2 regions of the Endozoicomonas sp. Mp262 genome follow, and region 2 is predicted to be linked to the other one. Evidence: predicted binding sites of a transcription regulator. Region 2 holds the regulator's gene; the other holds the start of a gene.
What was found. The regulator FNR, encoded in region 2, switches genes on or off when oxygen is low (the NO sensors DNR and NnrR bind a similar motif). The targets are predictions, from matches to a motif close to TTGATNTANATCAA.
Positions count from the first base shown of each region.

Region 1: the regulator FNR is predicted to act here: its motif matches at 2,114-2,127, upstream of MJ595_RS05995 (threonine/serine exporter family protein).

Region 1 covers NZ_CP092489.1:1,374,492-1,378,659, forward strand. Annotated here, with positions in the region: gene ahpC (alkyl hydroperoxide reductase subunit C) at 1-159, shown strand, start outside; gene ahpF (alkyl hydroperoxide reductase subunit F) at 420-2,003, shown strand; gene MJ595_RS05995 (threonine/serine exporter family protein) at 2,192-3,466, shown strand; gene MJ595_RS06000 (Re/Si-specific NAD(P)(+) transhydrogenase subunit alpha) at 3,994-4,168, shown strand, end outside.
Region 2 covers NZ_CP092489.1:3,196,573-3,200,740, reverse strand. Annotated here, with positions in the region: gene hemN (oxygen-independent coproporphyrinogen III oxidase) at 1-979, shown strand, start outside; gene fnr (fumarate/nitrate reduction transcriptional regulator Fnr) at 1,197-1,958, shown strand; gene MJ595_RS14045 (adenine phosphoribosyltransferase) at 2,090-2,632, shown strand; gene MJ595_RS14040 (hypothetical protein) at 2,721-3,221, shown strand; gene MJ595_RS14035 (TraR/DksA family transcriptional regulator) at 3,276-3,605, opposite strand; gene ttcA (tRNA 2-thiocytidine(32) synthetase TtcA) at 3,981-4,168, shown strand, end outside.

The DNA of each region.
Region 1 (4,168 bases), 1.8 Mb from region 2:
ACCAACGATCTGGGTATTGGTCGTTCTGCCAAAGACCTGGTTCGCAAGGTGCAGGCTGCCCAGTACATCGCTGAACACGACGGCGAAGTTTGTCCGGCTGCATGGCAGCCAGGTGAAGAGACTCTGGCTCCGTCACTGGATCTGGTTGGCAAGATCTAAGGCCTGTGAATTAAGCCTCGGGCTATGCATTACAGTAAGTGCATAGCCGCAAGGCTGACCAGGCATTCTGGTTAGTACCGATTTTTTTCACCACAGAGGTACAGAGAACACAGTTTTTTTTGTTCTCGTTAAAAAGAAATCTCTGTGTTCTCTGTACCTCTGTGGTGAAAAAAAGTGGTGAAAAAAATCCCCTAGCCATAATTCCTGGTCAGCTTTGACACACTTAAATATTTAATACTTTTGAATACAGGGCTGCTGTCATGTTAGACACAACAGTGAAGAACCAATTAAAAGCCTACCTGCAAAACCTGAAAACACCAGTTGAGCTACTATTGTCTCTGGATAATGGGGAAAAATCCGGAGAAATGGCTTCCCTGGCAGACGACATTGCCAGCTTATCGGATAAGGTTAAAGTAACCGTTTCCCCGGATAGTGATGAGCGCAAGCCCTCCATGCTGGTTCGCTCTGAAGCCACCGGCAGTGAAATTCGTTTTGCAGGCCTGCCCATGGGCCATGAGTTTACTTCTTTAGTACTGGCACTACTGCATAGTGGCGGCCACACCATCAAGGTGGCAGAAGAGTTAGCTGAGCAGGTCAAGGCTTTGCCGGGAGAATACCGTTTTGAAACCTATGTTTCCCTGAGCTGCCAGAATTGCCCGGATGTGGTTCAGGCATTGAATATTATGTCCGTGCTTAATCCAAACATTACCAATGTCATGATTGATGGTGGCTTATTCCCAGATGAGGTAAGCAAACGAAATATTATGGCGGTGCCATCGATTTACCTGAATGGTGAACTCTTTGCCCAGGGACGTATCACCCTGCCAGAGATTCTCAACAAGCTGGATACCGGAGCGGCACAACGTCAGGCTGAGGCGCTGTCTGAAAAAGCCCCTTACGAAATGTTGGTTGTAGGGGGTGGTCCTGCGGGTGCGGCAGCCGCTATTTACAGTGCCCGTAAAGGTATTCGTACCGGTGTGGTGGCTGATCGCTTTGGTGGTCAGGTGATGGATACCGTTGGCATTGAAAACTTTATTTCTGTTAAGGCAACCGAAGGCCCCAAACTAGCCGCCAGTCTGGAAGAACATGTGCGTGACTACGATGTGGACATTATGACCCAACAGCGTGCCAGCAAAATTATTGCCGCTGAACAGGTGGGCGATCTGATTAAGGTAGAACTGGAAAGTGGTGCAACCCTGAAAAGCCGCGCTTTGGTTATTGCCACCGGTGCTCGCTGGAGAGAGATGAATGTACCGGGTGAGCAGGAATACCGTGGCAAGGGTGTCGCCTATTGCCCCCATTGTGATGGCCCCCTGTTTAAGGGCAAGAAAGTGGCTGTGATTGGTGGCGGCAACTCTGGCATTGAGGCAGCCATTGACCTGGCAGGTATTGTTGAGCACGTTACCGTACTGGAATTCGATAATAAACTACGGGCGGATGATGTGTTGCAGCGCAAGGCGCGTTCCATGGGTAATATCACTATTATTACTGAAGCATGGACCACTGAAGTGGTAGGCGACGGCCAGCGAGTAACAGGCTTGCGTTACACTGACAGGGGCGCCGGTGAAAGTGTCTCACTAGAACTAGCAGGTATTTTTGTCCAGATTGGCCTGATACCTAATGTAGAGTTTCTGAAAGGGACTGTGGATCTGAGTCCTCGCGGTGAAGTTGAAGTGGGTATTCAGGGTGAAACCTCTGTTCCCGGCATCTTTGCCGCCGGTGACGTAACCACCGCACCTTATAAGCAGATTATTATTGCCATGGGCAGCGGTGCCAATGCGGCTCTGGGAGCTTTTGATTATCTGATCAGAACACCAGCGCCTCAACAGCAAGAAGCGGCTTGATAAAAATCGCCTTAAGCTTTTATGGCCAGTGGCCGTTGACGTGTAATCGTCACCCCCTCAGGTCATGGAGGCTTGCCGGGGATAAATCTCAAAGCCTGTCAGATGCCGGTATGATAGAGAGCAATGTTTTCATAACCTGATAGAACCAGAATAATGCCCACTGATAACTAACCGGGAGTTTCTGGCTTATGTCCAGCTATCAAGAACTGACCGCATTCTGTCCGGATGATACGCCGGTCATGAGTCCGGCGGCATTTAAGGCGAAATACCAATTTATCATGAAGCTGGGGAGTGCTCTGCATGCCTTTGGTATTCAGGCATTTCGCCTGGAAGCTCACCTTATAAAAGTCTCCGGAAGCTTGGGGCTGGATGGCTCTTTTCTGATGACACCCACCTCGCTCACCTTTGTTTTTGCCAGCCCGGATAAACAAAATGAACATACCCACGTTTTGCGGGTGCAGCCGGGAGGCATTGATCTTGGAAAACTGGCTAATGTTAATAAAGTGGTCGAGGATTTATTAGAAGAAAGGATCACTGTGGTTCAGGCGCATATCCGGCTCAATGAAATTGAAGCCAGTAAGGGCTATTACAATAGTGTCGTTAGCCTGTTGGCCTATGGTGTGAGTAGTGGTGCCTTTGCCATGTTAATTGGTACAGACTGGCTGAATATCTTTTGGTCAACCTTTTTGGGTATCGTCTGTTTTGGTTTTGTTTACTGGTCCCAGTTTTCCAAACGAATGCCAGAAGTGCTTGAGCCTCTGGTGGCGATGGTCAATGGTTTTATTGCTGTGGGTATCTATTCCCTCGAACCCGGACTTAATGTCCCCCTGGCGGTATTGTCCAGTATTATTATTTTTATTCCCGGCCTGTCGATTACCCTGGGATTAAGCGAACTGGCAGCCAAGGAATTGATGTCGGGCACGGCCCGGGTAATGAATGCCATCATGCTGCTGTTTAAGCTTTATTTCGGGGCTATGCTGGGAGTGGCTATTGGCAGTTTAATATGGGGTCCAACACCACTTCCGGAAACGGCTGCCATGCCGTGGTGGGCTGTATGGTTGGGTGTGTTCTTACTCTCATTGACCCTTGGAGCCGTTTTTAATGTCAGAAAGCAGGATATAGGATGGGGTGTCTTGTCCGGTTTGCTGGCCTATGTTGCAACAAAGGCCGGGATTAATATCCTCGGTGATGCCCTGGGCTATTTTATCGGTGCTTTTGCTGTAGGCATATATGGTAACCTCTATGCAATATGGCGCAAGGCACCAGCAACTATTGTGCTATTGCAGGGTATTGTCGTATTGGTACCTGGCAGCAGAACCTATATGGGCCTGGATAGTTTGATTGGAGGGCATACTGTAGCCGGTATGACCAATCTTGGGTCAAATACCTTTTTGATTTTTATGTCTCTAGTGGCAGGTTTGATCTTTGCCAACATAGTGATCTCACCAAGACAGTCATTATAAATAGGATCTTACCTGTATCCACAGCCCTGCCAAAAAAGGCATTTTGGAATCATGAAGGACATGAAGAATTTAAAGAAAAGCCTTGGTGTTCTTTGTGGTTCCAAAAAAACTGGCCATTGCACTGAAGTTTTTGCGACAGCCTCTTCAGCTCGGGAATGAAGAACTCCCCACGTCATAATATAGTTTGAAAATTAATATTCTTGCCAAGGTTTTATTATTAGGCTAAGTAATTAGGCTGATAGAGTTAGTTAATTATCACTTTCAAAAAAAATAACATAGTATGGTGTGCGAAATTGTTTGGGGTAATGGATTCCTGGGAAAGCATTACCGGAGAGACTTTGATTACCAGCCAGTATCAGTATTACAGCTGTAGTTGATCGTTCTGTGATCAACTAAATATTTATGTCGTATAAGAACAATAATTATTAACTCAGCAATCCCGTTAGGTCGGTCGGGTATTTATGGAGCCGGATGACAGATTCCGGACGAAGTACCAGATTTGTTAATTCAATAACCAGGTAACCATTATGCGGATAGGTATCCCTGGAGAGATCCAGGAAAGTGAGAACCGTGTAGCTGCAACCCCTGATACAGTCAGCAAGTTGATCAAGCTCGGTTTTGATGTGGTGGTAGAGAGCGGGGCGGGAACCCGGGCACGCTTTGAGAATGTCGCCTATGAGGAAGCAGGCGCAGAAATCATAG
Region 2 (4,168 bases):
GATGCGAGGTGACAGTGTTGACTATTCCATTGAGCTTGACCCACGGGAAGTGGACTGGCCAAAAATGTCACTGCTCAGCGATTTAGGCTTTAACCGGATCAGTATTGGTGTTCAGGATCTCAATCCCGTGGTTCAAAAAGCAGTGAACCGGGTTCAAAGTGAGCAGCAAATTCTCTCTGTACTGGACGCTGCCAGAACCATGACATTCAAGTCCATTCATATGGATTTAATTTATGGGCTACCTCATCAAAGCACTGAATCCTTTAGCTCAACCCTTGACCGCATCATCGAGATGGCGCCGGATCGCCTGTCACTATTTAACTACGCACACCTTCCCCACCGGTTTAAACCACAACGCCGGATTAACCCCCAGGATCTCCCTTCAGCAGAGACAAAGCTGGCAATACTGGAGCAATCCATTGAAAAACTGCTAAAACGAGGCTATACCTATATCGGCATGGATCATTTTGCCTTACCCGAGGATGACTTGGCCATTGCCCAGGATGCCGGGACACTGCACCGCAACTTTCAGGGCTATACCACCCACAGTCACTGCGATCTCGTCGGCATGGGCGTTTCCTCTATCAGCAAGATAGGCTCGGTCTACACACAAAACCAGGTTGATGAAAAAGCCTATGCCAGCTGTATTGAGCAGGACATCATTCCTCATTATCGAGGGCTGACAATGAGCCAGGATGATGAAATCAGGCAAGCCATCATCAACCAGCTTATCTGTCATTTTCACCTCGATATGGGAAAAATAGAGCAGCAATATCAAATCCATTTTCAGGATTACTTCTCCCGGGAAATGGCTCGGGTGGCAGACATGCAAAAAGACGGGCTACTCCTGGTAGACGACAACGCTCAATCGATCACAATACAACCAAAAGGCCGGTTACTTATTCGCAATGTTTGCATGATTTTTGATAAATACCTTAAAAAAACAACAGATCAACCTCTATACTCAAAGGTAATCTAATAATATCAGCTAAACAACAAACATTGATAAGCAAGTACTTACTACCACTATATACCAGAAGGCATATGGTTTTCTTTTAATAAAAGTCATAATTACTATAAAATTCCGTCTGCCATACGCCTTCCACTAAGCGATTCCGTGCATATAACACTTAAATTCTGGCCATATTTTCCATAAAATAGGGGCGTTTTTGCCAATACGACCTTGAGGCCACTCAATGACGTCCAAGCCCAACGTCCGACAGCCCAGCCATGTGGCCTGCAGAGATTGCAGTCTAAGCTCTCTATGCCTGCCACTTGCCTTGAGTATAAAAGATATTGATCAACTGGATCGAATCATCAAACGGGGACGCCCTCTGAAAAAAGGAGAGCACCTGTTTCTTGAAGGCGACCCATTCGCTAGCGTCTATGCGGTACGCTCAGGCGCGATAAAGACCTACACAGCCACTAATGAGGGTGAAGAGCAGATCACCTCCTTCTACCTTCCCAGTGAAATCCTTGGCCTTAGCGGTATGGATACGGATACCTATCCTGTTTCCGCCCAAGCAATGGAAACCACTATGGTCTGCGAAATCCCCTTTGAACAGCTTGAAAGTCTTTCTGATGATTTTCCCGAGCTTCGCAGGCATCTGATGCGACTGATGAGTAAAAAAATCCGCGAAGACCAACAGATGATGATGCTGCTTTCAAAAAAGAATGCGGATGAGCGCATAGCAACATTCCTCATTAACCTTGCCAGCCGCTTCCGTCGCCGGGGTTTCTCATCACAGTCCTTCAGACTCTCCATGTCCAGGAACGAAATGGGTAATTACCTGGGTCTGGCTGTTGAAACCGTAAGCAGGGTTTTTACCCGCTTCCAGAAAAACGGTTTAATTTCTGCCGTAGGCAAGGAAATTGAAATACGTAAGCCTGTAGAGCTATGCACCCTAGCGGGAGGGAAGTCAGTAGACAATACCCATGTACTTACAGCAGCGAGCTAGCACTGTCACTCCATCAGGAATGGATCGGGAAAACACCTTTTCTGCCAAGCCCACAAGCGTCATCCCCATAAAAATGGCGCTTGATATTTTGCATAGCATCCTATTAATCAGCCCTCCCTTCATGGCACCTTATGAGAATTGATGAAAATTATCTGAAATCACAAATCCGAGCTATTCAGGACTGGCCTAAAGATGGCATTACCTTCCGGGATATTACCTCTGTGTTTGAAAATCCCAGGGTGAGCCGGATGGTTATTGACAGCTTTATCCATCGTTATATCAACCAGAATATCAGTCATATCGCAGCCCTTGATGCCCGTGGCTTTCTGCTGGGTTCCACCCTGGCTTACGCACTGCATAAGCCCCTGATTCTTTTCAGGAAGAAAGGAAAGTTGCCACCAGACACCTTAGCCCAGGATTATCAATTGGAATACGGCACAGCCACGCTGGAAGTAAAGACGGATTCTTTTTCTCAGGGAGACAGAGTACTACTCATAGATGACCTTATTGCCACCGGAGGTACCCTTCTGGCTGCCGATGCACTCATCAGACAATCCGGAGCAACAACCATCGAAGCGGCAGCCATTATAGATCTTCCCGATCTTGGCGGTTCTACCAAACTGCAGGAAGCAGGCATCCCCACCTTCCCCCTCTGTTCGTTTAGCGGGGAGTAAACCGACAGACCGCCGGTACTTTTTCTTCAGACAGAACATCACCCAACGATAACCCTATAAAGCCCATTTATTACGGGCAGGGTATTCTATGGGAATGTGTTCGGGTGAACTGCGCCACTATATTATTCGCCCCAGCCTGAAACATATAGGTATGTGGAGCCTGGCGGGAGAAAACCTGCTGCTGGGCACTGCTGCCTGCGAATCGGGACTGGGAACCCACATCAAATTCCAAAACCACCAATCCCTGGGGCTCTATCAAATTTCGCCCAAAATGCATAAAAACATATGGGATAACTTCCTTGCCCCCCAACCGGAGCTTTCCAGCAAGGTAAGAGGGTTGGCAAGTCAAAGGGAGTTTCTGGCTCACCCTCATTACGAGCTGGTCACCAACCTGTCCTATTCCAGCGTCATCGCCTGGTTAATCTACTATCGCACAGGCTGCAATGTGAAAAAAATAACCCCCGGTGATATCTTGGGTCTGGGCAAGCTCTGGCATAAATACTTCCATAACCATCACCGCCCAAGCTCCCCTCAATACTTCGTCAGCTGTTATCATCAGCTTATTTCAGTACCTGAGACAACCCTATAACCGGCAGGTGCAGATTGCAAAAAGTTAAAAAATATGAGCATTGATAAAATGCGTTTATTGATCACGGGCTTCAGCGCAGCGAATGCACAGGTCAGTATATGGCATAGCCATCAAGCGCCCATCGGCGATTTCATCACCACAGACAGAGCAGTAGCCGTATTCCCCTTCAGTAATCCTGTCCAGCGCTTTATTTATTTGATTCAGCTCAATGGTGGCTTCATTACCCAAGGCATCAATCACTTCGTCATTCTCACGCTCTTGAGCCTGCTCAGACCAGTCAGCGCTCGACTTACGAGTCATACCCTGTTTGATTTTACCGAGACGATCAGTCAGCTCCTCCCTGCGGGAAAGAAGCAATGCTTTTAACTGCTCATGATTTACCATAATACGCCCCTGATCAGATACCTTAATTATTTCACCTTATTGCACAGCCTTATGCGGCCATATCGCGTGTCCACTAACCCAAAGAACACCCCATAGCTTAACACAATAGCAAACACTCACGGGCATAATTACCCCACCTTACAAAGAGGGAACAGGCAGCAAGGAGCATGCAACCACCCCTCTCTCAATCCGCTATCAATCATAAATCCCGACAGCCCCTAAACGTATATTCCTTACTTTCCATAATAAAACCTTTGATTATACTACTCTGTTTTTGCCCTCGGATGACGTGACTGATTATATTGGTGACGGCTCCGGGATTAGATAGCTATTTACTATTCAGATAGCGTCTATATTGCCGGATTATACAAAGGTATGCAGACCCCTCTTTCCCAAAAAATGAAAGCTGATAAAGTCAACTTCAATAAACTCCAAAAACGCCTGCGCCGCCAGGTTGGACAGGCTATTGCCGACTATCGGATGATCGAGGAGGGAGACCGTATTATGTGCTGTCTCTCAGGCGGCAAAGACAGCTACACCATGCTGGAAATTCTGCTCAATCT